4 regions of the Mesorhizobium sp. 113-3-3 genome follow, and region 4 is predicted to be linked to each of the others. Evidence: riboswitches for the same ligand, from Rfam matches in the RefSeq annotation. Region 4 holds a riboswitch; each other region holds the start of a gene.
What was found. A riboswitch is a leader RNA that binds a small molecule or an ion and turns the genes downstream of it on or off. The one in region 4 is predicted to bind cobalamin.

Region 1 (7,241 bases), 2.2 Mb from region 4:
GAAGGCGAGCACGGAGACGATTGTCGTGGGCACGACGATCCGTGTCTGGCCAAGGCGGTCGACCAGTCTTGATATCTGCGGCGCCAGGAATGCGTTGGCCAGCGCGAATGTCGCCGAGACGGCGCCCGCCAGCCAGTATTCGCCGCGCGTCTGCGACAGCATCGCCACGATGCCGATCGGCGCCATGGCGATCGGCAGGCGCGCCATGAAGCCGGCGGCTGCAAATCCCTTGGCTCCTGGGGCGCGGAAAATTTCCGAATAGGGGTTTTGCATGATGGTTCCTCGACAAAGGCCGGTTTGACAATTACATACGAAGCGTATGAGAAATAGATAGAGCATACGCGGCGTATGTCAATTGGCATACGAAACGTATGTGAATAGGACCAGGCGGAAATGCACAGACCCCGCAAGGAAATGATCGCCGAAACGCGTGCAAAGCTGATCGCCGCGGCCCGCCAGGCCTTTGGCACGATCGGTTATGCCGAGGCGTCGATGGATGATTTCACCGCATCCGCCGGGCTGACGCGCGGCGCGCTCTATCATCACTTCGGCGACAAGAAGGGCCTGCTGCAGGCGGTTATAGCCGAAATCGACGGCGAGATGGCGGCCCGGGTGAATGAGGTCGCGTCGCGAGCGCCGAACCGCTGGCAGCATTTCGTCGACGAGTGCACGACCTATATCGAAATGGCGCTCGAGCCGGAAATCCAGCGCATCATGTTCCGCGACGGTCCGGCCGTGCTGGGTGATCCAGCACTTTGGTCGAATGCCAATGCCTGCGTTGGTTCAATGACCGATCATCTGACCGCGCTGCAGGGGGAAGGGGTAGTCGTCCCGGACGTCGACCCCGAGACCGCCGCGCGGCTGATCAATGGGGCGAGCAGCCAGGCGGCGCAGCGGATCGCCAATTCGAACGACCCCGAAGCGACGTCTAAGATGGTGGTTGCAGCGTTCAAGCAACTGCTCGAGGGACTGCTCAGAAAACCGGCTTCGCAGCAGAGCTAAATCCCCTTTGCGCGCGCCGCTGTCCACCGCCCGCGATTGACAATCCCCGGGTTGAGCGCATCCTCCCCAGCCATCTCTGGAGGGGAGATTCGGGACATGTGGGATTTCGATATCGGCAGGTCGGTGTCCATCATGATGCGGACCTGGCCTTTCATTGTCTTTCGCATGATCGTCTATTTCGGCATCACGCTGGCCTACATCGTGGCGACCGGCACCGGCGCGTCGGTCGGCTATGGCGTCGGCCATATCTCCACGGATCCCGACGGGCCGATGTCCTTTGCCCTGTGGGGCGGCGTGGTCGGCTTCGGCGTGGTTTCGATCGCCGTCTACTGGATCCGCGAATACATCCTCTACGTCGTCAAGGCCGGCCATATCGCCGTCATGGTCCATCTGATCGACGGCCGGGATGTGCCCGATGGCCAGAACCAGATCGCCTATGCCAGGCAGGTCGTGACCGAGCGTTTCGCCGAGGCCAACATCCTTTTCGTCGTCGACCAGCTGGTCAAGGGCGCCATCCGCGCCATCACCGGCCTGCTCGGCGGCATCGCCGCCTTCCTGCCCATACCTGGCTTGAGCGGCCTGGTCTCCTTCATCAACACGGTGATCCGCCTGTCGCTGACCTATGTCGACGAGATCATCCTCGGCTACAACATCCGCATCAATTCGTCCTCGCCCTTCGAAACCGCCAGGCAAGGCGTCGTGCTCTACGCCCAGAACGGCAAGACCATGGTGAAGAACGCCGTCTGGCTGGCGGTCATCATGTGGGGCGTGTCCTTCGTGATCTTCCTTTTGATGCTGGCCCCGGCCGGCGCCATTCTCTTCATGATGCCCGGACAACTCGCCGGCTGGGCCTTCGTGCTCGCCATCGTTTTCGCCTGGGCCTTCAAGGCGGCCTTCATCGAACCCTTCGCAATCGCCTGCCTGATGCAGGTCTATTTCAAGACCATCGCCGGCCAGGTGCCCGATCCGGCCTGGGACATCAGGCTGGCCGAGGCGTCGTCGAAGTTCAGGGAACTGAAGGACAAGGCATTGGCCTCCTTTGGCGGCTCGCGCTGGGGCACGGCCGGCGCAACGCGTTGATCGGGGGCACATGCGGGCGCGCAGGCGGCGGTGTTTAGGTGTGCCACCGCTGACTTGAGCGATGCCTCGCCTTGCCCGCAAAACGTCTCGCTCATGATCAGTTCGGGCAGCGGCAGCCGCCGGCCCCAGCCATGCGTTTCAAGGTCGGGTTTGGGCGCGAACTCGGAAACCCGGCCGACGCAGAGATAGGCGATCGGCGTCACGTGCTCCGGAATGGACAGCAGGCTTTTCAGCGCCTGTGGCTCGATGATACTGACCCAGCCGACGCCGACGCCTTCGGCGCGCGCCGCCAGCCAGAAATTCTGCACCGCGCAGACCGTGCTGTAGAGATCCATCTCCGGATTGTGCCAGCGCCCCAGCGGCGAACCCTGCGAGCGCCGGCGGTTGCAGGTGATGCAGATGTTGAGGGCGCTTTCGCAGATGCCCTCGAGCTTGAGCTTGCGGTAGAGCCCCTGTCTTTCCGCATCGATTTCGGGCAGTTCCTGTTCGCGCGCGGCCAGGAACAGGTCGCGCACATCAGCCCGTCGCGCGGCATCGCGGATGACGATGAAATTCCACGGCTGCATGAAGCCGACCGACGGTGCATGATGGGCGGCAAGCAGCAGCCTTGCCAACACCTCGTCGTCGAGCCCTGTGGGCAGGAAATGGCTGCGCACATCGCGCCGCGTGAACATGGCGCGGTAGACCGCATCGCGTGCCATCTGGTCAAATCCGTCGCCCATAGGAGCGGTCATGGTTTTCGGCATCGCTTGTCCCCTTGCGATTGCAATCAATGCCAGCCGCCTGACCATGCGGATGACGATGCCTGCCAGGCCGGTCTTCTGGCTCGGGATCAACCCACGTCCGGTGCCTTCCCGTCATCGACAGTGGCATTTACCGGCGCGGTCCCCCTCACAGCGTTGGGCACGCCACGGAATTCAACCGTGTTCCCGATTCTCCCGCCAGAGCATTTGCAGCCAAGTGGAATCACTCGGCGTCGCAGAATGCGACTAAACAAACAGACTGGCGGGCACCAGGCAGTGGCTGCGACCTTACGCCGAAGCCTTGGCGGCGCCAATCCCCGTAGCGACGCCAATGGACGCAGGCGCGATTTTCCCCAGTCATCAAGCCGCAATGCATGGCCATCGCGGCGCCGGGGCACTAGATAGGGGGCATGGCCACTCGTCTCTACACCCATCCGATCTTCCTGGATCACATCACGCCGCCCGGTCACCCCGAGCGGCCGGATCGCTTGCGCGCCATCGAGCGCGTGCTCGACGACGAGGCCTTTGCCGCGCTTGATCGCGTCAAGGCGCCGGAAGGCGACGAGGCCACCATCCTCTACGCGCACCCCGCCGATTTCGTCGCCCGCGTGCGCGCCGCAATCCCCGAAGAGGGCCTTGCCCGTATCGATGCCGACACCACCGCCAGCCCGAAGAGCTGGCAGGCGGTGATCACCGCGATCGGCGCCGCCAACGCCGCCGTCGACGATGTCTTTGCAGGCCGCGCCGACAATGTCTTCGTCGCCGCCCGCCCGCCCGGTCACCATGCCGAAAAGACCACCGCGATGGGTTTCTGCTTCTTCAACACGGCGGCGATCGCGGCCCGCTATGCGCAGAAGAAGCATGGCGCCGAGCGCGTCGCGGTCGTCGACTGGGACGTCCATCACGGCAATGGCACCCAGGATATCTTCTGGGACGATCCCTCGGTGCTCTATTGCTCGACGCACCAGATGCCGCTCTATCCCGGCACCGGCGCGAAGAGCGAGACCGGCGTCGGCAACATCGTCAACGCGCCCTTGGCGCCACGGACCGGCGGCGAGGTGTTTCGCGATGCTTTCCTGTCGCGCGTGCTGCCGGCGCTCGACAATTTCGCGCCCGATCTGATCATCATCTCGGCCGGGTTCGACGCGCATCACCGCGACCCGCTGGCCGAGATCAACCTGACCGAGGACGATTTCGACTGGGCGACCGGCCAGCTGATGCAGCGCGCCGCGCGCCACAGCGGCAACCGGCTCGTCAGCCTGCTCGAGGGCGGCTACGATCTGCAGGGACTGGCATTTTCGGTCGCCGCCCATGTCGGGCGACTGATGAAAGGGTGAATGATGGCTGGTGAAACCAACGAAGACGTCAAGGCGATGAGCTTCGAACAGGCGCTCGACGCGCTGGAGAAGATCGTCGATGATCTGGAGCGCGGCGACGTACCGCTCGACCAGTCGATCCGCATCTACGAGCGCGGCGAGGCGCTGAAGGCGCATTGCGACCGGCTGCTGAAGGCCGCCGAGGACAAGGTCGAGAAGATCAGGCTGTCGCGCGACGGCAAGCCGGTCGGAACCGAGCCGCTCGACGCGGATTGAATGGCGGTCTTGCCTTACCGGTTTTTGGACACGATCATGGCTGAGGATTAAGCTCGTCCCGATTGAAACGGCTCCAGGACAATAGGAGATACGGAAACGATGTGCAGAAACATCAAGACCCTGTTCAATTTTGACCCGCCCGCAACCAATGACGAAGTCCGCGACGCTGCCCTTCAGTTCGTCCGCAAGCTGAGCGGAACGACACGGCCGTCGAAACAGAACCAGCATGCGTTCGATCTCGCCGTCGAAGCCATCGCGGCATCGGCGCGCGAACTTCTTGATTCACTCGAAACCAACCAGCATCCGCGCAATCGTGAAGAGGTGGCGGCCAAATTGCGGGCAAAGGCGGCGATCCGCTTCGCCTGATGCCGCCAAAATGGCCATCGCGCGCTGACAAGGAGAGTTCATGAGCTTCTTCCCGGGGAAAGACCCTGAAGCCGGCGACGCCTTTGCCAGCGATCAGATCGAGCTGATGGTTATCCCGAACGCCAAGGACATTGGCGGCTTTGAGGTCCGTCGCGCTTTGCCGACCGCCAGGAGGCGTCTGGTCGGGCCGTTCATCTTCTTCGACCGCATGGGGCCGGCAATCCTGCGGGCGGGCCAGGCGCTCGACGTCCGTCCCCACCCGCATATCGGCCTGTCGACGGTAACCTATCTGTTCGACGGCAAGATCAGGCATCGCGATTCCCTGGGCACCGAAATGGTGATCCAGCCCGGCGACGTGAATTTGATGACCGCCGGCCGCGGCATCGTGCATTCCGAGCGCACGCCGGAGGAATTGCGCGGCGCGCCGATGTCGGTCTCCGGCCTGCAGACATGGCTGGCACTGCCCGATGGCAAGGAGGAAGTGGCGCCTGTGTTCGAGAACACCGCCGCCTTGCGGCTGCCCGAGATCGATGCCGAAGGCGTCCGCGGCCGCATCGTCATTGGTGATTTCCAGGGACTGCGCTCCCCGGTGCGGGCCGATACCGAGACGCTCTACGCCGACCTCAGGCTGGCGCCCGGCGCCAGCATAAAGATCCCGGCCGATGCGGAAGAACGCGCCATCTACACGCTGGAAGGCGAGGTCGCGATTTCGGGCGACGTCTTTCCGGCCGAACGGCTGCTGGTGTTCCGGCCCGGTGACGAGATCATCGTATCGTCGCAAACCGGTGCGCATTTCATGCTGTTCGGCGGCGCCTCGCTCGGCTCGCAGCGCTACATCTGGTGGAATTTCGTCTCCTCGTCGAAGGAACGCATCGAGCAGGCCAAGCAGGAATGGAAGACGGGCCGCTTCGATATCGTTCCTGGAGATGAGGAAGAGTTCATCCCACTGCCGGAAAACTAAGGAATATCGCCCAAAAGCGGCCCGGTTTCGGGACCACAATATGCATGAAAACAAGGGCTTGAAAGCGCGGGCATAGACTGTTTCGACGCGCTGTCCTTTTGGGAGCAGACCCGCGTCACAGACACGCATTTACTTTCGCAGGCCGGCGGCCTATCCCGCCGTTGAACAGAAAGCCTGAGCACCGTGAACGCAACGCCGCATACGCCGCTTCTCGACAAGGTCCGCATCCCGGCGGATTTGCGCGCGCTTGACGAGAGCGAACTGCCGCAACTGGCGTCCGAGCTTCGCCTCGAATTGGTCGACGCGGTATCCCGCACCGGTGGCCATCTCGGCGCCGGGCTTGGCGTGGTCGAACTGACGGTGGCGCTGCACTATGTCTTCAACACCCCTGACGACCGGCTGATCTGGGATGTCGGCCACCAGGCCTATCCGCACAAGATCCTGACCGGCCGCCGCGACCGCATCCGCACATTGCGCCAGGAAGGCGGTCTGTCCGGTTTCACCCGCCGCGCCGAGAGCGAATACGATCCCTTCGGCGCCGCGCACTCCTCGACATCGATCTCCGCCGGCCTCGGCATGGCCGCCGCCCGCGACCTCTCCGGCGGCCGCAACAACGTCATCGCCGTCATCGGCGACGGCGCCATGTCGGCCGGCATGGCTTATGAGGCGATGAACAATGCCGGCGCGCTCGATGCCCGGCTCATCGTCATCCTCAACGACAACGACATGTCGATCGCGCCGCCCACCGGCGCCATGAGCGCCTATCTGGCGCGTCTGGCCTCGGGCAAGGCCTATGCCGGCCTGCGCGACTTCGGCAAGAAGCTGACATCCTATCTCGGCAAGCGCGCCGACCGCGCGATCACAAGAGCGGTCGAGCATGCACGTGGCTATGTCACCGGCGGCACGCTGTTCGAGGAGCTCGGCTTCTACCACATCGGCCCGATCGACGGTCACAATCTCGAGCATCTGATCCCGGTGCTGAAGAACGTCCGCGACAATGGCGAAGGCCCGGTGCTGATCCATGTCGTCACTCAGAAGGGCAAGGGCTACGCGCCGGCGGAAGCCGCCGCCGACAAATATCACGGCGTCAACAAGTTCGACGTCATCACCGGCGCGCAGGCCAAGGCGCCGGCCAACGCACCGGCCTACACCAAGGTGTTTGCCGAAAGCCTGATCAGGGAAGCCCGCGAGGATGACCGCATCGTCGCCGTCACCGCCGCCATGCCGAGCGGCACCGGGCTGGACCTGTTCGGCGAAGTGTTCCCGTCAAGGACCTTCGATGTCGGCATTGCCGAACAGCACGCGGTGACGTTCGCCGCCGGCCTTGCGACGGAAGGCTACAAGCCGTTCGCCGCGATCTATTCGACCTTCCTGCAGCGCGCCTATGACCAGGTCGTCCACGATGTCGCGATCCAGAGATTGCCGGTGCGTTTCCCCATCGATCGCGCCGGTTTCGTCGGCGCCGATGGCGCCACCCATTGCGGCGCGTTCGACACC
Region 2 (7,241 bases), 2.7 Mb from region 4:
GTGATGCCAAGGCCGCCGCCGACACAGACCGCCAGGATCGTGCGCGGCAGCCGCAGGTCAACGACGATCTTGCCGACCGGACCCGACACCTGATGCCCGTTCAACCCGACGGCATGGCCAAGCGAGGCGATGACGTCGCTCAGCGGGATCAGCGTCGATCCATAGGCGATCGACATGAGCACGAGGGCGACGACCGCCACCGTGCCCGCCACCATCGCCAGCGCGAATGCCTTGTGCCCTGAAAGCGCACCGGGCCCGGGGGCAAGAAGCATCAGAACGCTTCCGGATGCATCGCCTTGGCGATCTTGCCGATCGCCTCGATGTTGGCGGGCCCGGGCGTCAGTTCGGCGTAGCGCAGCGCCACGAAGCGCTCGTTCTTGACCGCGTCGGTCTCTTTCATCGCCGGATGGGCCTTCAGGAAATCGAGCAGCTTCTTGTAGCCGCCGCCATCCTGGTAATCGAGCAGGATTAGGAATTGCGGGTTGCGCGACGCCACGGTTTCCCAGTCTGTGTTGCCCCAGCTGGTGTCCATGTCGGCCATGATGTTGTCGCCGCCGGCCGCCGTGATCATGGCGCTGGGGATGGCGAATTTTCCGGCGGTGAACGGCTTGTCCTCACCGGAGTCGTAGAGGAACACACGCGTCCCCTTGGCGTTGCCTACCTTGGCGGTGATATCGGCCAGTTGCGCCTTCCAGCCGGAGACGAGCTTTTCCGCGTCCGCCTCCTTGCCAAAGATCTTGCCGAGCTTTTCCACGTCGCCATACAGAAGATCCATCGAGGCGGCGGGGCGGTTCTTGTCGAGATGGACGCAGCTTTCGCTCAGCACCAACGTCTTGATGCCGTGCGGGGCGAGCGTGTCGGGCGTCACGTCGCCGCCGGGCTTCATGCCATAGTACCAGCCGGCGAAGAGGAAATCGGGCTCGACGGCGACGAGATTCTCGATCGTCGGGTATTTGGGCGCGAGTTCCGGGATGGCGCCTTGCTCGACCTTGAATTCGGGACCGACCTTGTACCATCCGGTGATGCCGGTCAGGCCGACGATCGACGGCTGCAGCTTCAGCGCGAAGGCCATCTCGGCCATGTTGAGATCATGGATGACGGCGCGCTTGGGCGGCGCGTCGAAGGTCAGCGGCTTGCCGCAGCTGTCGACGGTGACCGGGAAGGCGAAGGCCGTCGAGGCCAGCAGCGAGAAGACGAGCGACAGTGCAAGACGTTTCACGGATTTTGCTCCTAGGTTGAACTGTGTCGGAAGAAGGGATGGGTTTCGATCAGGAAGGCGGCGCGGCGCGGTTCGGAACATCGAAGACCGTCAGTTCGCGGTCCTCGGTTGGATGGCGCAGGCGAAATACGTCGACACCGAAAATCTCGCGGATCAGTTTCTGGGTCAGCGCCTCGCGGGGTGCTGCCAGCGCATGCAGCCGCGCTTCGTGCATCACCGCGACCCGGGTAGCGAAGGGCGTCACCAGAGCCAGATCGTGCAGCACCGCGATCACCGTCATGCCGAAGCCGGCGACGAGTTCGAGCAGCTCGCCACGGGCGCGCGGATCGAGATGGTTGGTCGGCTCGTCGAGGAACAACACTTTCGGTTGCTGCGCGATGGCGCGCGCCAGCTGGGCGCGCTGGCGTTCGCCGCCCGACAGCGAGCCGATCGTGCGGCCAAGCAGCGGCAACAGGCCGGTCCGGCGCAGCGCGTCGACGACGATGTCGCGCTCCTCGCTCCTGCGTCTGCGGCCCGCATGCGGGACGCGGCCGAGTTCGACATAGTCGATCACCGCCAGCCGCGGGTCCGGCTGGTCGGTCTGGCCGACGACGGCGATGTGCAGCGCGCGCTCGGCGGTCGAGATCCTGTCCATCCGGCACCCGCCAAGCTTCACCTCGCCCGAACTTGGCCTGAGTATGCCCGACAGCATGCGCAGCAGCGTGGTCTTGCCGGCGCCATTGGGGCCGATGATGGCAAGGCGATCGCCCGCAGCGATAGACAGGCTGACGGCGTGGACCAGATCGCGGCCATTCGCCATGGCGCAGAGGTCGCGGGCTTCGAGAAGCGGAATCGTCATCGGTTGTTGCCCGCGCACTTGCCCGGTCCGGGGATGCGGGCCAGCGTCTTGCCGGCCAGTCGCGGCGGCCGTTGTCCGGAATTGCACCAGCCGTCGGCGAGCGAGGCGTAAAGCCTGGCAAATCGCACGAGATCGCCGGCATCGGCCTCGGCGTCGATGGAGCCGAAGAGATAGGAAGCCTTGCCTGGAGCCTGGAAGGCCACCGTGAGCGGCCGCGCGCAGCCCGCCATGCATTCGACGCCTTCGACCGTGAAGCTATGCGCCACGGCGGGCTCATGGTGGGCCGTGAGCCGGGACCGCAAATCGGCACACAGGCCTTCGCCCGACCTGATCCCGGTCGGGATGTCGCGGCAAAGCGTGCACACGATGATGCGATGATCGATGGCGCCGTCCAACGTTCCGTCACTTTCCAAAACTGGCGACGGAAGGATGTTGGCGAGCCGGCCGACAAGACCGACGTCCACGTCTCCTCCCGGCACACCCCGTCCGGTCAACTCAGTGATGGCAGGTCTCCTGGCTCGCGGGTCTCAGCGCAATCCTGCCTTCCCAGCCTTGCCGGCCAGTGGCATGTCGGATCTTGCTCACCGCTTACAGTTGCGGGGGCAGCCACGGCATCAACCTTTTGCGGGTCTCACCGTGTTCCCTTTTCACCCCTCGCCTTTCGACTCGGGGACCATCACCACGCCATCGTAGATTCCCGCCGATCGCGCCGCAACGGTTTTTGGTCCGATCTCGAATGCGCCGGCAAAATCATCTAATTTGTTATAACGTTACATACACAGTCAGGCAACGATGTCAATCAGGGCCGCTACATAGAAGCGCTTTGGATCTTTGTTTTCGATGCTTAGCGACATGCACTAGCCAAGGGCGAGTCTGACGCCTTCGGCGAGATGCTCCGCATCGGCCTTGTTCTCGAACGGAACGCCGCGCAGCGCATAGTCGATCGGTAAAAACGGATCGCCCTCCTCGATGAGGACGATCTGCCGCCGCGCCTTCTCCATGTCGCCCATCTGCGCATAGCAGGCCGCCAGCCTTGTGCGGATCCAGGGCGCCGGGCGCGTCGCCAGCTCCAGCGCTTCCGCCGCCTGCCGGTATTCCCCCATCATATAGAGCGCGAGTGCCCGGTCGAACTGGTACCAGTGCGGGTGCAAGGGATCGATGCGGATGCCGCGCGCCAGCCAGTCGAGCGCCTCGAGCGGCCGGCCGCGCATGGTCAGCAGCATGCCCATCTGCCCGATGCTGTCGGCATCGTAGGGGTTGAGCTGCAGCGCGATGCGCAAATGATGTTCCGCCGCTTCGTGGTCGCGCATATAGAGGCGGATCAGCGACTGCACGCGGTGACCGGTCGGCTGGTCCGGCGACAGAGCGAGGCCCTTGTCGGCAAGGTCGCGCGCATTTTCCAGCACCGCATCTCTGGCACGTCCGAACTCTCCGTCCAAAGCCCGCACCAGGGCAAGATAGGTATAGGCCAGGCCGTAGTTCGGGTCCTTGGCGATGGCCGCCTCGAACAGGATTTCCGCGCTGCGCTGGTCGGTCTGTGCGGGATCGCGCAACATCGCAAAGCCACGCAGCAGAAGCTCGTAGGCGGCAAGGCTGGTTATCGGCTTGCGTGAGGCCTGTTCCAGCCCGGCATTGGCGACCCTCGTGACCAACCGGCTGACGATCTGCTCGACGATCTGACGCTCGATCGCGAACAGGCCATCGCCCTGCGACTGGTAGCGGTCGCCCCAGAGCTGGCTGGCGGTGGCGATGTCGATGAGGCTGACGGCCACGACGACATGCTCGCCCTGCCGGCGCAGCGAGCCCTCAACCAGATAGTCGGCACCGATACGGGCACGGATCTGCGGCCACTCGGCGCGGCCATAGGAGCCGAAAGAAAAACTTGAGTTGCGCGCCAGCACGGTGACCGTGCCGAAGCGAGCGACGCCGTTGATGAGATCCTCGGCGAAACCGTCGACCATGGCCTCGTCGACCGGGTCCCCGCTCTCGTTGCGGAAGCGCACCACCGCCACGATCGGCTGGGCGCCGATCTTCGGCGCGGCTTCCATCCCGGCCGCCAGCATATAGCCGCGCTTGGAGACCGTGCGCACCATCTCTCCGCCCAGCACCTTGCGGATTTCGCGCACCGACTGCGTCAGCGAATCCTCGGTGACATAGACGCCCGGCCAGACGGCATCCATCAGCTCCGACTTCGGCACGACCCGGCCCATGTTGCGGGCAAGGTGCGAGAGCAGCGCATAGGCCTTGGGGCGCAGGAACAGCGGCTCGTTGACGTCACGCAGCGTGCCCATGGCAAGGTCGAGTGTGAACCCGCCAAACCGGAACACCTGGTCGGCAACCGCGGCAGTCATCGGGACACCCCTTCCCCGGGCATGGGATCATGCCGCATCAATTCCCACGTCGACGCGGCACGGACACATGCATTATTGCCCAATGCGCAATTTCGATCAAACTGGCCGTCGACACGGTCAGTAATGTCGGCGCGCCAATGCGAGGAACCATGAACCCGACCGAGAAAGCGCTGTGGTTTGTCGAAAGCCATCTGCCGGAGGCGATCTCGCTGGACGACGTCGCGGCAAGCAGCGGCGTGTCGCGCTTTCATGTGACGCGCGCCTTCGGCGCCGCCACCGGCCGCTCCGTCATGGGCTATATGCGCGCGCGGCGCTTGAGCGAGGCGGCGCGCAGGCTGGCCGAAGGGGCGCCCGACATCCTCTCGGTTGCGCTCGAGGCCGGCTACAACTCGCATGAGGCCTTCACCCGGGCTTTCCGCGACCAGTTCGGCACCACGCCGGAGCTGGTGCGCGCGCAAGGCTCGACCAACACGCTCGACCTCGTGGAGCCTATCCTGATGGACCAGTCCTTTCTCACCAACCTCGAGCCGCCGCGCTTCGAGACCAGCCGGCCGTTCCTGATCGCGGGGCTGGGCGAACGCTACAGTTGCGAAACCAGCGCCGCCATTCCGATGCAGTGGCAGCGCTTTGGCCCGTATATCGGCAACATTCCGGGCGAGACCGGCGACGTCGCCTATGGCGTCTGCGTCAACGGCGACGATGCCGGGAATTTCGACTACATCGCCGGCGTCGAGGTCTCGGACTTTTCCGACCTTCCCCGAGAGTTCAGCCGCGTTCGGGTACCCGCGCAGAAATATGCGGTGTTTTCGCATCGCGAGCACATCTCGACCATCCGCCGCACGGTCAACACGATCTGGAACAAATGGCTGCCGGCCTCAGGGCACGAAATAGCGGACGCGCCGGAATTCGAACGCTACGGCCCGGAGTTCGATCCGCGCAGCGGCAATGGCGGGCTGGAGATCTGGATACCGGTCAAGGGTTAATCGGCACTACAATTTCAAATCCCAGGTCTGACCGACCAGATCCTTGCCGAAGGAATGGTGGCGCTCTTCATCGATCAGCCTGAAGCCGGCCGCCTGGTAGATGCGACGGGCCGAGCCCAGTATGTCGTTGGTCCAAAGCGTCAGCGTCTTGTAACCCTTGGCTCGCGCGAAGGCGATGCATTCGTCGACAAGGCGCGCGCCGATGCCAAGGCCGCGGGCCGAAGGCTCGACATAAAGCAACCTGAGCTTCGCCACCTCGGGCGACTTGCGCACGACGAAGACCGAGCCGACGACCTCGCCATCGCGCTCGGCGATCCAGCTGCACTCCCATTTCGGGTCGAAGGATTTAACGAACTCGCTGAGGATTTCGGCGACCAGTGCCTCGTAGGTTTCGTCCCAGCCATAATCCTGCGCGTAGAGCATCCCCTGTCGGCGGGTGATCCAGCCGATGTCGCCGATCTGCAGCGGCCGCAGCAGATAAGGGACTTGCGGCTCGGCGCTTTCGTCGAGCAGTGCCTGGACCGTGCGCATGGACTTCACGAGCCGGTCCTGCTCGGATGTAGGCAGCCGATCGAGCAGCGCCGCGACCTGATCGTGAGAATCCTTGTTGAGCGGCGCGAAGGCATTCCTGCCCGCCGGCGTCAGCGCGATCGAGGATTGCCTGGCGTCCGAAACCAGCGTCGACCTGGAGATCAGGTCATCACGTTCGAACTTCTTCAACAAACGGCTGACATAGCCGGCGTCGAGACCGAGATCGCGCCCGAGGTCGGTCGCTGTCAGGCCGTCGCGGTGCGCCAGCTCGTAAAGCACGCGCGCCTCGGTCAGCGAGAAGGCGCTTTTCAGCAACCCTTCGTCAAGCAGGCCGATCTGGCGGGTGTAGAAGCGATTGAACGCCCGCACCGCATCGATCAGATGCTTGTTGGGCGCTTCGTTGCCGGGCTGATGGTGAATCGTCATGGGTATCTCCTGCCTTTCACAGGATCATCCATTTACTTGACGGAGTCAACTATGTGACTCGATCACATCATCGGCAACACCGGCCAGCGATCAACGATCCTGCCCTGGGAAAGCACCGCGATCGGCCCGAATTGCTGCAGCATGGCCTCGCTCTGTGTCGGCCGCAGGAACGCGTAATCGCCGGGCCTGGCGACGGCATCGGCGGGCAGACCCATGAATTGCTGGTTGGAAGACAGGCCGAGCAAGCCGTCCGTCTTCATGCCCAGGGGAAAGACAGGCTCGGCCATCCATTTCCCGCCATAGAGATAGCAGCCCTTGCGTGGGAACCGGCCAAGCGCCTGCAGCAGGCGAGAAACGGCCGGCGGGCCCGGCAGCATCGGTTCGACCACCTTCAGGATCGGCGTCGCGATGAAGGCGGCTGGCTTGAAACCATCGAGGCCCGCTGTGTCGAAATCGCTGGGCAGCACGAAAGCCGAACCCATCGACACTTCATTGGCGGCACCACCGTGATGCAGCAGCGCGGTCTTGCTGCCGCCAATGTTCAGGATGCGGCGCTGGTCCGGGCCGAGGCACGCGACGAAAGCGGCGGCCCGCTCCGAAGCCTGCGCTAGTGCCTTGGCCGGGCCGCCGAACAGGCCTGGAATGTGCGGCGCATGCGCCTCATAGGCCATGACGCCTTCGCAGCGCAGCCCTTTATGAGCCGGCAGCGCGCGCAACGCTTTCGACAGGGCCCCGGGGCTGGCGAAGCCGCCGCGATGCAGCCCGACATCGATCTCGAAGGCGATGCGCAGCTGGCTATCGAGTTCGGCAGCGAGAATGCCGTATTCCGCCAGTCTTTCGTCGCTGTCGATCAGCCAGCAGACGCGCGACCAGTCGGCGTCACCCTTCACCAG
Region 3 (7,241 bases), 3.1 Mb from region 4:
AGACGGAATTTTCGCTGCTGCGCCACACCGGCACCCACGCCTTTGCCTGGATCGCCAGTGATCTCAACCCCAATGGCGTGGTCGGCGACGCCAGCATCGCTACGGCTGAAAAAGGCCGGCTGACGGCAGAGCACCAGGCCGACGGTTTCATCAGCCTGCTCAGGGATGTGCGCAAGGCGAAGCTCGCCGACTGGCTGAAGTAACTAACCGTCTATATCAAGCTCGAACGGCGTGCCCTCAAACGCATCCGCGCCGCGCCCGATCGACTGGATCGCCTCGATCATGCGGCCATTGCGATCCAGCAGCGCGTCCGCCACGGCAATCAGCCGCGGATTGGGTGTCGCCGAAGGTGACAGCGCCCGCAACGTCCGCGCCAGTTCGGCCTCGTCGCGTTTTGGCGCCAATGCGGCGGCGATGATGTAGGCCGAGGCAGTCGAACGGCTGATGCCGGCATAGCAATGCACGACCATGGGCTTGGCCCGGTCCCAGCGGCGCGCGAAATCGAGCACCTCGCGGACATGCTCCTCGCCAGGCATGGTCATGCCGTCCTGCGCCACCGCGATGTCGTGCATGACCAGATGCAGATGGTTTTCCCTCGCTATCGAGACCGGACGCGTCACCTCGGTTCCGACTGAGAGCAGCGACAGCATGCGATCGGCGCCGGTCCTGGCCACCGTTTCCTCGACCTTCGCCAGCGAGCAGACATGGATCATTGTTTTGAACCCTTTTTGCGATCCTCGCGCCGCGTCGCCCAATCGGCAAGGGCCGATTCGAGCCGCTGCCACTCCTCCTCACTCCCCGGCAGGCCGGCCCGCAAGACAAACGGCCGGTCGCTGAAATGGCGAAGCAGAATGCCCCTCTCGCCAAGCGCGGAAAACAGGCCGGCGGCATCCGGCAGGCCGAGATAGCGGAACAATGTGGTGCCGCCCGCGACAGGCGCGCCGAAACGGCCGAACAATGCGTCCAGCCGAGCGGATGCCTCGGCAAGCGATGCCCGCATCGCGTCCTGCCAGCCAATATCGGCAAGCGCGCGAATGCCGTATTCCAGCGCCGGGCCGGCGACCGCCCATGGCCCGAATTGCGTCTCCAGCCGGCCAACCGCTGCTGCATCGGTAAGCGCGAAGCCAAGCCGTAGTCCGGCCAGCCCAAAGAACTTGCCGAACGAGCGCAGCACGACGAGCCCGCCTCGATTGACGTCGCCGGCGAGGCTGTGCTCGCGCGGGCCGACATCCATGAAGGCCTCGTCGACGACCAGCAGCCCGCCTCTGGCGCGCAGCCCGGCGGCCAGCGCCAGCAACCGGTCGCGCTCGATGACGCGCCCATCCGGGTTATTCGGGTTGACGATGATGGCAAGGTCGGCCTGCGCCAGCTTGGCAAAATCGGTGACTTCGGTGACCTCATGCCCGGCGATCGCCGCTGCGCGCGCATGTTCGGCATAGGTCGGTCCCAGCACCAATGCCTTGCCGGGTCTGACCAGAGACGCCACGCGCGGCAGTAGGATCTGCGTGCCGGGCGCCGCGACCACATTGGCCGGCGATGGCGCGCCATAGGTGCTGGCGGCGATCTCCGTCAGCTCGCGCGCCCGCGCGGCTTCCGGCAATCGCCACAGCGAGGTGGCGGGCAGGTCGAAAAGCGGGTAGGAGTGCGGGTTGATACCGGTCGAAAGGTCGACGAAAGGCTGAGGGGCGTTGGGGAAAAGCGCCCTCGCCCGGCCAAGACTTCCACCATGGTCCACCGCTCCTTCAAGAAGCTTCATGTCAGTCCTGATCGCTTTCCTGTCACTGGCCGTCGAATTCGTCCTGGGTTACCCGGACTGGCTCTTCCGCGCCATCGGCCATCCGGTGACGTGGTTCGGCAGGCTGATATCCTTTCTCGACTTGAGGCTCAACCGCGCCACTGATCCCGACGCGTTGCGTCGCCAACGTGGCGTCCAGGCGCTGCTGCTCATCGTGCTGGTTCCGGCGGTGATCGGCCTCGGCGTGCAGCTTGTCCTGCTCTGGTTCGTTCCCCTGGGATTCTTTATCGCCGTCCTTCTGGCAACATCGTTTCTGTCGCAAAAGAGCCTCTACGAACATGTCGAGGCCGTGGCTGACGCGCTCGATTCGGGCGGCCTCGCCATGGGTCGTGTCGCCGTCTCGCGCATCGTCGGCCGCGATCCCGAAGCGCTCGACCGCGCCGCCGTCTGCCGCGCGGCGATCGAGAGCCTGGCTGAGAATTTTTCCGACGGCATCGTCGCGCCCGCCTTCTGGACCGGTCTCGGCGGGCTGGCCGGCGGCGCCGCCTACAAGGCCGCCAACACCGCCGATTCGATGATCGGCCACCGCACCCCGCGCCACGAGGCTTTCGGCTGGGCGGCGGCGCGCTTCGACGACTGGATCAACCTGCCGGCGTCGCGGCTGACGGCGCTGCTGATCGTGCTGGCGTCTTTCCTGGTCAAGGGTGCCGATCCCGCCAGCGCCTGGCAGGCGGTGTGGCGCGATGCGAAAAAGCACCGCTCACCCAATGCTGGCTGGCCGGAAGCGGCCATGGCGGGCGCGCTTGGCCTGGCGCTTGCCGGGCCGCGCAGCTATGGCGGCATCATGGTCGACGACGCCTTCATGGGCGAAGGCGGCCGCCGCGACGTGGACAGCGGCGACATCCGGCGGGCGCTGAAACTCTACCGCATGGCCGACTATCTGCTGATCGCGCTGTTTGGGCTGGTTTCGGTCGTCGTCATCTTGGCCTGAGTAGATCGAAACCCAACCTACCAAGTGACGCGGATTTCCTTTGCGCTTGGATCAGCTGCCTCGCCGAACCTCTTGATCGCATACCCGCCGGCAGCCACGTGAGACGATTTCAATATAGGTTCGATCACGGCAAAAAGTCGTTCAGCATCTGGCCCGTACATGTAGAGGACGCACTCACCCTCACCAAACAAATCGCCGTCAAACTCTCCGACCGAAGCACTTCCAACGGCTTGCTCTAACCGTTCCTCCAACGCGCGAACGGGTTCGTGCTCTCGCAGCGTTCCAAACTGACCGTCATTGAGACGAAGATAGACGATTACAGCTTGTTCCAAAAACAACGCTCCCGCTTGCCAAGCGACTAGAACTCTATCCCCTGCTGCGCCTTCACGCCTGCTGAAAAGTGGTGCTTGGTCACGCCCATTTCGGTAACCAGGTCCGCCGCTTCGACCAACGCCGGCTTGGCGTTGCGGCCGGTGACGACGACATGCAGGCCCTCGCGGCGCGCCTTCAGCTCGGCAACCACCTTGTCGAGATCGAGATAATCGTAGCGTAGCGCGATGTTGAGTTCATCGAGCACGACAAGGCTGATCGAGGGATCGGCGATCAACTCCAGCGCCTTGGCCCAGGCAGTTTCGGCGGCCGCGATATCGCGCTTCAGATCCTGCGTCTCCCAGGTAAAACCCTCGCCCATCGCGTGCCAGACAACGCGATCGCCGAAGGCAGCAAACGCATCCTTCTCGCCGGTGTGCCATTTGCCCTTGATGAACTGCACGACGCCGACGCGCTTGCCATAGCCGAGCATCCGCAGCGCCAGGCCGAAGGCGGCCGTGGTCTTGCCCTTGCCCGGACCGGTGTTAACGATCAACAACCCCTTTTCGATCGTCTTGGCCGCCACCTCGGCATCCTGCACGGCCTTGCGCTTGGCCATCTTGGCGCGATGGCGCTCTTCGTCCTTATTGTCGATGTCGGTCATGTCACTTCACCTTGAGCGGCAGCCCCGCCACCATCAGCAGCACCGTATCTGCAATTGCAGCGACATGCTGGTTGAGCCGGCCGGCGTCATCGCGAAAACGGCGCGCCAGGGCATTGTCGGGCACGATGCCTTGCCCGACTTCGTTGGAGACCACGAACCAGGGTCCGCGCGGCCGCGACAACACATCCGCCAGCCGCCGGCACTCGGCGACGACGTCGTGATCGGCCAGCATATGATTGGTCAGCCATAGCGTCAGGCAGTCGACCAGTACCGGCTGGTTGTCGGGCAACGCCTCGAGCGCGGCGGCAAGATCGAGCGGTGCGTCGACTGTCGTCCAGCCCTCGCCGCGCCGCGAGCGGTGCAGCGCGATGCGCTCGCGCATCTCGTCATCATAGGCCTGGCCTGTCGCGATATAGGTCCATGGCGCGGGCAAGGCCGTCGCCAGGGTTTCGGCATGCGCGCTCTTGCCGGAGCGCGCACCGCCGATGATGAAGGTCAGTTCGTTGCGATCAGGCAAAGCTGTCGCGCAGGCTGGTCGCGGTGCCGGTGAAGCGTCCGCGCACCACGCCGACGACGGCGCCGAGCACCAGCCAGAACACCAGATTGGTCAGCGTCACCGCCACCACGAACTGGTGATGCAGGCCTTCCGGGATCGGCGTCTCGAAGCTGTCGGGCTGCGGCGCGCCGACAATGTGCGGAGCAACGATCAGCGCCACGGCTAGGATGGCCAGAGGCAGCGACTTGCGGAACGCGATCAGGCCGAGCCCGATAGCGGTTGCAATCACGGTCGCCACCCACCAGATCTGGCGCTGCGTGAGGTCCGCCGCCGGCATGGCCGGCAGTTCCGGCGGCAGGCCGAGACCTGGCGCCAAAGTGAAGATGGCAAAGCCGGCCAGGCCCCAGAACACGCCCTGGCGCCAATTGCCGATGCCGCCGGCGAATTCCGACACTGCGACCAGGATCAGCGCGAAGCCGATGCCGGTGACGACATTGGACATCACGTTGAAGGCGAAGCGCTCGAAGCCGTCGGCCGGCGCCCAGCCCTCGTCTTCGGCCGGAGCAGCGGCAACGGCCGGAGCCGGGGTGGCGGCGCTCATGGCGTTCGATGCCGCCGGCGCGGCAGAGCTCATGGCGTTGCCGCTGGCAGCATTGGCCGGCGCCGCGGGCGCGGCGGCATGGTCATGGCTGTGGCCGCCTTCGGCCTGTTCGTAGACTTCCGCCTTGAGGATCAGCGGCACGGTGGCATAGGCCTGCATGCAGGCGAGGACGACGCCGGCCACGAGCCCTGCTATCGCCGCGATGAACACGACGTTGCGAAACAGATTCATGATGTCAGATCCTCGTCAGTGGCAGGGAAACGCCATCGAATGCCGGTTGTCATGACCGGCATTGTGGACCGCTTCGATATGCGAGAAGCCGACAAAGCCGATGATGAACGTGCCGAGCAGCGCGGCAAGCGCCAGCTGCATGAAGCGCGACTGCGAGGAGACGGAGGCGCCGAGGGAGACGGAAGCGGTATTCATATCTTGTCCTTTCACCCTCCACCCGAGGGCCTGTCAGTTTTGCCGTCGTCGGCAGGTCTCCTGGCTCGCGGATCAGCGCCCTTCCCCACCTTCCCGAAGACGAATCTTCAGTGGCATATGGAGAGGACTACCGCACACAGTTGCGGGGGCAGCCACGGCATTGGGCAAGAACTTCGCCCGCACCGCATTCCCTCTTGGCTCCAAAACGGAACCGACGACTGCATGACTATAGGGAAAATCGCGACACGCGGCAAACCAAATTCCGCCGACAACCAGCGCGATTGCGCCATGCCGTCTCCAGGCACGACAATTGACAATTCTCCTGGCCGGGTGTCGGCTGATCGCTTCACAGGAAGCCAGCCATGTAGCCCACTGCCAGCGAGCGCGCCCCTTACAATGGCCTGACCCAGGTCGAATCGACCCTGCCCACGTCGGCCTATTGGGATGAAGCGGCTTACCAGCGCGACCTCGACGCCATCTGGTACAAAAACTGGCTGCTCGTCTGCCGCGAGGCCGATTTGGCAGAGCCGCTGGCCTTCCGCCGATTCCGCATCGGCACGCAGGACATCATCGTGCTGCGCGACGACACCGGCGAACTGCGTGCCTTCCACAACACTTGCCGGCATCGCGGCTCGCAGCTTTGCCAGGAGAGCGAAGGCCGGCTGAAGGCGCGGCTGATCACGTGCCCCTACCATGCCTGGTCCTATTCGCAGCGCGGCGACCTCGTACGCGTGCCTTCAAAATCGCTGCCGGACGGCTTCGACAAGGCCGACCATCCGCTCTATCGCGTCGCGCTCTCGGTGTGGCGCGGCTTCGTCTTCGTCAATCTGCAGGAGGATGCGGCGGGCTCCGCGCAGGCCTCCTTCGACCCGGCCTCCGGCGATCTCGGCAACTGGCCGCTGGAAACGCTGCTATCGGGCCATGTGCTGCGCAAGGTGATGCACTGCAACTGGAAGATCTTTTGGGAAAACTTCAACGAGTGCCTGCATTGTCCGGGCGTGCACAAGGACCTGTCGCGGCTGGTGCCGATCTATGGCCGCGGCCTGATGAGCCGGCACGACGATCCCGAATGGACACGCCACGCCGACAATGACGCGCCGGAATTTTCCGGCGGCCTGCGCGCCGGCGCCGAAACATGGTCGAGTGACGGCAAGACGCATGGGCCGGTCTTCTCAGGCCTGACACCAGCCGAACGCGCCGCCGGCCAGACCTACGCCACCAGCCTGCCGTCGATGTTCATCGTCGGTCATGTCGACTATGTTAGGACCGTGCGCCTGGTGCCGCTCGGTCCCGAACAGACGGAGCTTGTCGCGGAATGGCTCTTCGCGCCCGAGGCGCTGGCCGTGACCGACATCGACAACATCGTCGCCTTTGGCTCACAGGTGCTGGAAGAGGACGCGGCGATCTGCGAGGTCAACCAGAGAGGCCTGCGCTCGATGCGCCACGCCGCCGGCGTACTGATGCCCGAGGAGTATGAGCTGCACCGCTTCCACAACTGGGTGCGCGAGCGCCATGGCGCACTTGCACCCAAGCCCTGAAGATCAAAGCGACTTCGGCAGATAGCGCCAGGTGACGAAGCCGCACACCGCCGCCAGCAGGCCGAGCGTGACGAAAACCGAGCCCAATCCGAAGAAGGCCAGCACGACGGAATAGACCAGCGGCGGCGTCAGCTCGGAAAAGTCGAGATAGGTGCGGTAGACCGCCGCCATCTGCGCCCGCTCATAGGAGCGCACCGAACGCATGAAGGCGGTCGACCCCAGCGCATCGAGCGCGATGGTGAAGAACGCGCCGCACAGCAGGAAAGCGCCGGTGAGCAGCGGCACGGTTTCGCCGACAGTGCCTGCGGCCAGAAGCATCGCCGACATGGCGAAATAAGCAAATGTCATGGTGCGCCGACCGCCAAAGCGTTTTCCGGCCTTGCCCCAGAAGATCGCCATGAACAAAAGTGCGTTGCCGGCCGAGACCAGCAGGCCGCCGGCCAGCTTGCCCTCGCCGGTGATCACCATGAACATGGTTTGG
Region 4 (7,241 bases):
TATGACGGTCTACGACAACATGGCGTTCTCGATGAAGATCGGAAAGGAAAACAAGGCCGAGATCGACCGCCGCGTGCGCCAGGCCGCGGAAATCCTGCAGCTGACCAAATATCTCGACCGGCTGCCCAAGGCGATGTCGGGCGGCCAGCGCCAGCGTGTCGCCATCGGCCGCGCCATCGTGCGCAATCCGAAAGTGTTCCTGTTCGACGAGCCGCTCTCGAACCTCGACGCCGCGCTGCGCGTCGCGACGCGCATCGAGATCGCCAAGCTCAAGGAATCGATGCCCAACACGACGATGATCTATGTCACCCACGATCAGGTCGAGGCGATGACGCTGGCCGACCGCATCGTGGTGCTGAAGGACGGCCATGTCGAACAGGTCGGCACGCCGATGGACCTTTACAAGAAACCCGGCAATCTGTTCGTCGCCCAGTTCATCGGCTCGCCGGCCATGAACATCCTGCCGGCAACCATCGACAAGACCGGCAACCCGACAGTCGTCAGCCATGTCGGCGGTCGCAAGGCGACGGTGCCGATCACGACGCCCGCCTCGGCCAAGGGCGCGGCGGTCAGTTTCGGCGTGCGGCCGGAAGACCTGATCATCGCCAGCGATACGGAGTATCTGTTCGAGGGAACGGTCGACTATGTCGAGCAGCTTGGCGAGGTCCAGCTGGTCTATGTCGACATCGGCCGCGCCGACCTGCCGCTGGTGACCAAACTGCCGGGCAATGTCGAGGTCAAGCGCGGTTCGACATTGCGGCTGAGCGCCAACGCCGAGGACCTGCATATCTTCGACGCGGACGGACATTCCTTCGCGCTGCAAAAGCCGGAAGCAAAAGCGGCCTGAGGCCGCACGCACTGCCGGGTCAAAGCGACACAAAAAAGAGCGGCGGGCTAGGCTCGCCGCTCTTTCTTGGAAATCAGCTTCGGCTGTTAACGGCCGAAGAGGTTCCGGTCGCTGCCCTGAGGAGCGGACTTCTGCACGTCGCCCGACGAATTGAGCAGCTTGTAGACAGGCGAGCCGTTCTCGCGAATCGAAGCCGTACGCGAGTTGTCGATCGAAGTTACGGCGGGCTGGTTGGCGCCATCGGAGCCATAATTGTCACTGCCCGCGAAAGCACTGCCGGGGATAGCCAGAACGGCGGCGGCAGCAAGGATGATCTTGTTCATTTTAGTCTCCTGAATTTCTTAAGATCGGCCGGAGCAGCGAGCGGAAAGCCCGCCGCTAGCCGCGATCGGTTGTTAGTTGTTGCCGAAAAGGTTGCGGTCGGAGCCCTGCTGAGCAGGAGCCTGGGTGGCCGGAGCCGACTTGCCGACCGAAGCCGTGTAGGAATTGTCGACCGCAGCGGCCGGCTGGTTGGCACCGTTGGAACCGTAGTTGTCGCTGCCGGCGAAGGCGCTGCCGGAAATGGCCAGGACGGCGGCGGCAGCAAGGATGATCTTGTTCATGATAGTCTCCTGAATTTCTTGAGGTCAGCCGTGGCAGCGGGCGAAAAGCCCGCCACCAGCCGCCATCGGTTGTTAGTTGTTGCCGAACAGGTTGTGATCGGCGCCCTGGGCAGGCGTCTGAGCAGCCGGTTCCGACTTCTTGGTCGAAGCGGTGTACGAGCTGTCGACAGCCGTGGCTGCGGCGGCATTCGAACCATAGTGGTCGCTACCAGCGAAGGCGCTGCCGGAAATTGCCAGAAGGGCGGCGGCAGTGAGAACAATCTTTTTCATTTTTAGTACTCCAGTATTTTTTCCGTCCGTCTAGCGGCGTGTCTTGGGATTGAAATCGCGTCGTTCGGACAGCCCCGATGTGGGAAAGCCCTCTCGCCGTTTCCAATCACGAAGTTGTTCCGTGTGGACCAAGGATTCACCACTTGAAATTGCGCCAAGGCGGTCCACGTGAAACATTTTCCTACTTGATATCAGACTGTTAGCTAAAACCAGTGCTGCGATCACCAACTGTATCGGGGGCCCGTCGTTCACACCGTCCTGCACGCACCGTCAACAGAAACGAACCGTTCGGTTCGATTTTAGACTTTGCTAATAGTCACTTTTCGATACCGTTAACCTTTTTTGCGCCGGTTCCGGGTCGATCTTGCCGAACGGCACCGCCGCCACCGGGGGCGATTTTCGTGAGGGCTGTCCGTGCCCTGTTCGTTGCGCATGCGTGTCGCGCCACATGGATGCGATGTCGCTTTCATGCCGATGTCGCAAACGCTGTCGTGATTAGATCATGTCATCTCAGGTGCCGCTTCGTGACGACGGGGCGGAGAATTGGGAAGCCGGTCAAAGTCCGGCGCTGCCCCCGCAACGGTGGTGGAGTTCAAGTCGCAACGGGAGACCACTGGGCGAAAGCCTGGGAAGGTGTCGCGACCGTCCGCAAGGACACTCCAGAGCCCGGAAACCAGCCCGAGATTTTTGAACTCGACTGATCGCGGTGGGCGGTCAAGAGGCGGACGGCGCATGCCCGGCTTTTGCCGTTCTGCGTCTAATCCTTCCTCAATCACCACCAGTTCAGTCCTTGAAGCATGAGGACAGGACATGGATGCGCGCAACGATATGCTGAGGCTCTTGAACGGCCGCAGAGAGGGCTTCTCGCTCGAGCAGCCCTTCTACACCGATCCCGATTTCTTCAAGCTCGACATGGAGCTGATCTGGTATCGCGACTGGCTGTTCATCGGCCATGATTGCGAACTTCCCAAGCCCGGCAGCTTCATCACCGTGCAGATCGGCGACTATCCGGTCGTGCTGGTGCGCGATCAGCAGGGCAAGATCAATGCCTTCCACAATTCCTGCCGCCATCGTGGCAGCCGTGTCTGCAACACCGACAGGGGCATGGCCGCCAAGCTGGTCTGCCCCTATCACCAGTGGACCTATGAGCTGGACGGAAGGCTGCTGTTTGCCCGCCAGATGGCCGACGGTTTCGACAAGAGCCAGTTCGGCCTGAAGCCGGTCGCCTGCGAAAGCGTGGCCGGCTATGTCTTCATCTGCCTGGCCAAGGAGCCGGCCGACTTCGCGCCGATGCGGGCGATGATCGAACCCTATCTCAAGCCGCACCGGCTCGGCGAAGCAAAGATCGCCTTCGAGAGCACGATCGTCGAGAAGGGCAACTGGAAGCTCGTCTGGGAAAACAACCGCGAGTGCTACCATTGCGCCGGCAACCATCCGGAGCTGTGCAAGACCTTCCCGGAAGCCCCGACGGTGACCGGCGTGCAAGGCGCCGACAGCGATCCGGAGATGCTGGCGCACTGGGCCAAATGCGAGGCCGCCGGCCTGCCGAGCAAGTTCCGCATCGACCCGGCCGGGCAATACCGCGCCACCCGCGCGCCGCTGCTGCGCGACGCTGTCAGCTACACGATGAACGGCAAGCGCGCGGTGAAGAAGAACCTGTCTGACACGGTCTCGGCCGATCGCATCGGCACGTTGATGCACTATCACTACCCGACGACCTGGAACCATATCCTCATCGATCATGCCGTCACCTTCCGCGTGCTGCCGATCAGCGCGACGGAAACGGCGGTGACGACGAAGTGGCTGGTCCACAAGGATGCGGTCGAGGGCGTCGACTACGATCTTGCCGAACTCACCCATGTCTGGACCGAGACCAACGACCAGGACCGCCGCATCGTCGAGGAAAACGCCTTCGGCATCCTGTCGCCGGCCTATGAGCCCGGTCCCTACTCGGAGCTGCACGAGGGCGGCGTGATCCAGTTCGTCGACTGGTACGCGCGCTTCATCGGTCCGCGCCTTGCCGATGACGGCCGGCCTGCGCTGCGCAGTGTCGCTTGAGAGGTTGAGGGATGAACGCGATGACTGACCTTGGCCTTTATCGCCATCTTGATCAGATGGCGCCCTGGAACGACAGGCTGCAGGTGCTGGAAGTGATCGGCGTCAGCGACGAGGCGCCTGACGTCAAGACCTTCACCTTCCGCTCCGACAACCAGACCTGGTTCCGCTACAAGCCGGGCCAGTTCGTGACGCTGGAACTGCCGACGCCGGACGGGCCGCTGATGCGCACCTATACGCTGTCGTCCTCGCCGTCGCGGCCGTTCTCGATCGCGGTGACGGTGAAGGCGCAGGCCGGCAGCATCGGCACACGCTGGATGTTCGATCATCTGGTGCCCGGTTCGCACGTCAAGGCCTATGGGCCGAACGGCGACTTTTCGCTGCACAGCCACCCGGCGGCCAAATATCTGTTCATCTCGGCCGGTTCCGGCGTGACACCGATGATGTCGATGCTGCGCTGGCTGAACGATTGCGCGCCGTGGACCGATGTCGGCTTCGTCAACTGCGCGCGACGCCCGGAAGAGATCATCTTCCGCAAGGAGCTCGAACTGCTCGGCGGCCATATGCCGGGCCTGTCGCTCGGCTTCATGATCGAGGAACGGTCGAGCCGCGAGGGCTGGTACGGCCATATGGGCCGCATCGACGCGATCCGGCTGCCGCTGCTGGCGCCCGATTTCCGCGAACGCGAGATCTTCTGCTGCGGTCCGGATCCTTTCATGCGCGCCGTTCGCGGCATGCTGGAAGCCGCCGGCTTCGACATGACGAAATACCATCAGGAGAGCTTTGCCGCACCCGTGATGGAGGAGGTCCCGGCACCGTTCGCGTCGCCCGGCGAAGACGGCGTGGCCGTTCCCGTCGAAGCAACACCGATCCGCTTCGCGCTTTCGGATGTCGATGCCGAGTGCGTCGCCGGGCAGACCGTTCTGCAGACGGCGCGCGCCTCCGGCGTGCGGATACCCGCGGCCTGCGAATTCGGCCTGTGCGGAACCTGCAAGGTGAAGAAAGTCTCGGGCGCCGTCGAAATGAGCCACAATGGCGGCATCCTCGATCACGAGATCGATGACGGCTTCATCCTTGCCTGCTGCTCGAAGCCGCTGTCGGCGCTCGAAATCGAGGCGTAACAGCGGTCGGGAGGACCCTGCATGGCGGCCTTGCCAAGCAGTGGCGGCTGCTTGATAGGAACGTGGGTCAAGGTCGGCTCATAAGCCGTTCTCGTGCGGCTTGGTCACCCGCCGCAGCGTCAGATTGATCCTACCGCCATTCTTGAGCAGCGCCGAGGTCGAGGGATAGATGCGGTCGACACCGTGGAAGGCGAGACGGCCCTCGCCGCCAAGCACGACGACGTCGCCGCTCTTCAGCCTGAACGATTTGGTGGCGCCGTCGCGCGTCGTCTGGCCGACCCTGAACAGGCAATCATCGCCCAGCGACACGGAGACGACGGGCGCCGAAAAGTCGGCCTCGTCGCGATCCTGGTGCAGGCCCATCTTTGCATCCGCCGTGTAGAAATTGATCAGACAGGCCTCCGGCGGATTCGGATATCCCGACACCTGCCGCCACAGATCGAGCAGGCCCTGCGGAATCGGCGGCCATGGCTCCCCGGTCAGCGGATGCGTCGGCTGGTAGCGATAGCCGCGCTCCTTGTCGGTGACCCAGCCGAGCGGGCCGCAATTGGTCATGCGCACGCTCATCTCCTTGCCGGTGCGCGGCATGGCCGGCACGAACAGCGGCGCCCGCTGGACGATGCCTCTCACCGCCTCGACCAGCGCCTCTTGGGTGGCGCGGGAGAGATAGGCCGGCATGTGGCGGACGCCGTTGGGCAGAACGAGCATGGAATAGCGCACCTTGAGATGGTTCGAGACGGCAAGATGCCACCATCTACGGAAAACAGCGACCCGAAAGCCGTCGCCAGTGTCACCGCAGGTGCCGATGTGAATTCACGCCCCGCTCCGCGAAAGGCGGTTGACGGATAAACATGAATTTCATAGTCAAGTTTTTAACTTGAGTGTTTGAGGCAACAATTCTGGATGCCGGCGAGTGGGAGAGGTCGCCGGCGGCGAATGGCAAAGAGCGAGGCATATCGGCTTGACATTTCATCAGGGGTCTAACTCGATCGGCGGCGGCAAGGTCTGGTGCCGGGGATTGCTCGCCACGACGTGTCTCGCGGCACTGCTCGGTGCTCATCAGGCGCTCGCGCAGCAAGCGCCCACCCAGACGCAAGACGGCACGCTCGAGCCGATCACGGTCACCGGCAAGGGTGGCCGGGTCAACTCCCGGGATGACGACAAGACAGTGGCCGCCAAACGCAGTTCCGGCGCGACCAAGACGGATAGGCCGCTGATCGAAACGCCGCGCTCCGTCTCGGTGGTGACGCGCAAGGAAATCGAGGAGCGCGGCGCGCAGGACATCATCGAGGCGGTGCGCTATTCGGCGGGCGTCAGCACCGGCGCATATGGCTTCGATCCGCGCTTCGACCAGATCTATATCAGAGGTTACGACGCCACCACGCTCGGCGATTACAAGGACGGCCTGCGCCAGCCCTACATCAATTACGGCACCTTCCGCACCGACCCCTATTCGCTCGAACGCGTCGAGGTCATCAAGGGACCGGTGTCGGTGCTTTACGGCGCGGGAACGCCGGCCGGCATCGTCAACAAGGTGCCCAAGCTGCCGACCGAGGACAGGATCCGCGAAGTCCAGTTGCTCTATGGCACCAAGGACAGGGCGCAGGCGGCCTTCGATTTCGGCGGGCCGGTCACGGAAGGCAGCGACGAATTCCTCTACCGGATCGTCGGCCTGGCGCGAAACGGCGACACCAATTTCGACATCGCCGACGACCGCTATTTCCTGCAGCCATCGCTGACCTGGAACCCGGATGCCGCGACCTCCTTCACCATCTACGGGCTGGTGCAGGCCGACGAGACCGATACCAGTGTCGCCGCGATCACCGATCCGTCGGGAAAGGTTCATGCCCTGCGCTCAAGCGACCCGGACTACGACTATCAGAAGATCCGGCAGCAGCAGGTCGGCTACAAATTCGAACACGATTTCGGCGACGGCATCACGTTCCGCCAGAACGGCCGGTATTCCCATCTCGACCTGAGGTCGCGCTATCTTGCAGTCGCGAGTTGGACGGACACCGTCGCACATCGGTATGCGAATTCGATCCGCGACGAAATGAACGTATTCCAGGCCGACAACCAGATCGAGGCGAAGTTCGACACCGGCGCGCTCGCCCATACGGTGCTTCTCGGCCTCGACTATACGAACCTGACTTCGTCCTTCGGCTATGGGATAGGTCCCGTCGATCCTGCCTATGATTTCGACATCGGCAATCCGACCTACGGTGTTTCCGGCCCGACGCCGGACTACAATTTCACGACATCCGACGCGGATCTGCGCCAGACCGGTCTTTACGCGCTGGATCAGATCGAGCTCGACAGATGGCGCTTCACGCTCGGCGGCCGGCA

Region 1: it holds a riboswitch for cobalamin, as region 4 does, so the genes downstream of both, bluB (5,6-dimethylbenzimidazole synthase) here and JG746_RS01970 (aromatic ring-hydroxylating oxygenase subunit alpha) in region 4, are expected to answer to the same signal.
Region 2: it holds a riboswitch for cobalamin, as region 4 does, so the genes downstream of both, JG746_RS23565 (DUF1636 family protein) here and JG746_RS01970 (aromatic ring-hydroxylating oxygenase subunit alpha) in region 4, are expected to answer to the same signal.
Region 3: it holds a riboswitch for cobalamin, as region 4 does, so the genes downstream of both, JG746_RS17335 (CbtB domain-containing protein) here and JG746_RS01970 (aromatic ring-hydroxylating oxygenase subunit alpha) in region 4, are expected to answer to the same signal.

What each region holds. Positions count from the first base shown of each region.
Region 1 is NZ_AP023243.1:5,292,890-5,300,130, reverse strand. Features, by position in the region: gene JG746_RS26040 (MFS transporter) at 1-273, opposite strand, end outside; gene JG746_RS26035 (TetR/AcrR family transcriptional regulator) at 394-1,002, shown strand; gene JG746_RS26030 (hypothetical protein) at 1,099-2,082, shown strand; partial or broken gene bluB (5,6-dimethylbenzimidazole synthase) at 2,199-2,783, opposite strand; cobalamin riboswitch at 2,878-3,071, opposite strand; gene JG746_RS26020 (histone deacetylase family protein) at 3,236-4,162, shown strand; gene JG746_RS26015 (exodeoxyribonuclease VII small subunit) at 4,166-4,417, shown strand; gene JG746_RS26010 (DUF2277 domain-containing protein) at 4,517-4,783, shown strand; gene JG746_RS26005 (pirin family protein) at 4,824-5,744, shown strand; gene dxs (1-deoxy-D-xylulose-5-phosphate synthase) at 5,928-7,241, shown strand, end outside.
Region 2 is NZ_AP023243.1:4,797,808-4,805,048, forward strand. Features, by position in the region: gene JG746_RS23550 (FecCD family ABC transporter permease) at 1-272, opposite strand, end outside; gene JG746_RS23555 (ABC transporter substrate-binding protein) at 272-1,219, opposite strand; gene JG746_RS23560 (ABC transporter ATP-binding protein) at 1,269-2,057, opposite strand; gene JG746_RS23565 (DUF1636 family protein) at 2,054-2,452, opposite strand; cobalamin riboswitch at 2,544-2,750, opposite strand; gene JG746_RS23570 (winged helix-turn-helix domain-containing tetratricopeptide repeat protein) at 2,915-4,408, opposite strand; gene JG746_RS23575 (AraC family transcriptional regulator) at 4,558-5,391, shown strand; gene JG746_RS23580 (bifunctional helix-turn-helix transcriptional regulator/GNAT family N-acetyltransferase) at 5,398-6,348, opposite strand; gene JG746_RS23585 (alanine racemase) at 6,411-7,241, opposite strand, start outside.
Region 3 is NZ_AP023243.1:3,562,191-3,569,431, reverse strand. Features, by position in the region: gene JG746_RS17375 (creatininase family protein) at 1-203, shown strand, start outside; gene JG746_RS17370 (tyrosine phosphatase family protein) at 204-713, opposite strand; gene cobD (threonine-phosphate decarboxylase CobD) at 710-1,756, opposite strand; gene cbiB (adenosylcobinamide-phosphate synthase CbiB) at 1,755-2,726, shown strand; gene JG746_RS17355 (hypothetical protein) at 2,744-3,058, opposite strand; gene cobO (cob(I)yrinic acid a,c-diamide adenosyltransferase) at 3,085-3,699, opposite strand; gene cobU (bifunctional adenosylcobinamide kinase/adenosylcobinamide-phosphate guanylyltransferase) at 3,701-4,216, opposite strand; gene JG746_RS17340 (CbtA family protein) at 4,209-5,027, opposite strand; gene JG746_RS17335 (CbtB domain-containing protein) at 5,043-5,222, opposite strand; cobalamin riboswitch at 5,256-5,453, opposite strand; gene JG746_RS17330 (aromatic ring-hydroxylating oxygenase subunit alpha) at 5,624-6,760, shown strand; gene JG746_RS17325 (MFS transporter) at 6,764-7,234, opposite strand.
Region 4 is NZ_AP023243.1:435,444-442,684, forward strand. Features, by position in the region: gene JG746_RS01950 (ABC transporter ATP-binding protein) at 1-847, shown strand, start outside; gene JG746_RS01955 (DUF680 domain-containing protein) at 934-1,170, opposite strand; gene JG746_RS01960 (DUF680 domain-containing protein) at 1,243-1,449, opposite strand; gene JG746_RS01965 (DUF680 domain-containing protein) at 1,522-1,719, opposite strand; cobalamin riboswitch at 2,215-2,415, shown strand; gene JG746_RS01970 (aromatic ring-hydroxylating oxygenase subunit alpha) at 2,530-3,777, shown strand; gene JG746_RS01975 (hybrid-cluster NAD(P)-dependent oxidoreductase) at 3,798-4,895, shown strand; gene JG746_RS01980 (alpha-ketoglutarate-dependent dioxygenase AlkB family protein) at 4,974-5,603, opposite strand; gene JG746_RS01985 (TonB-dependent siderophore receptor) at 5,851-7,241, shown strand, end outside.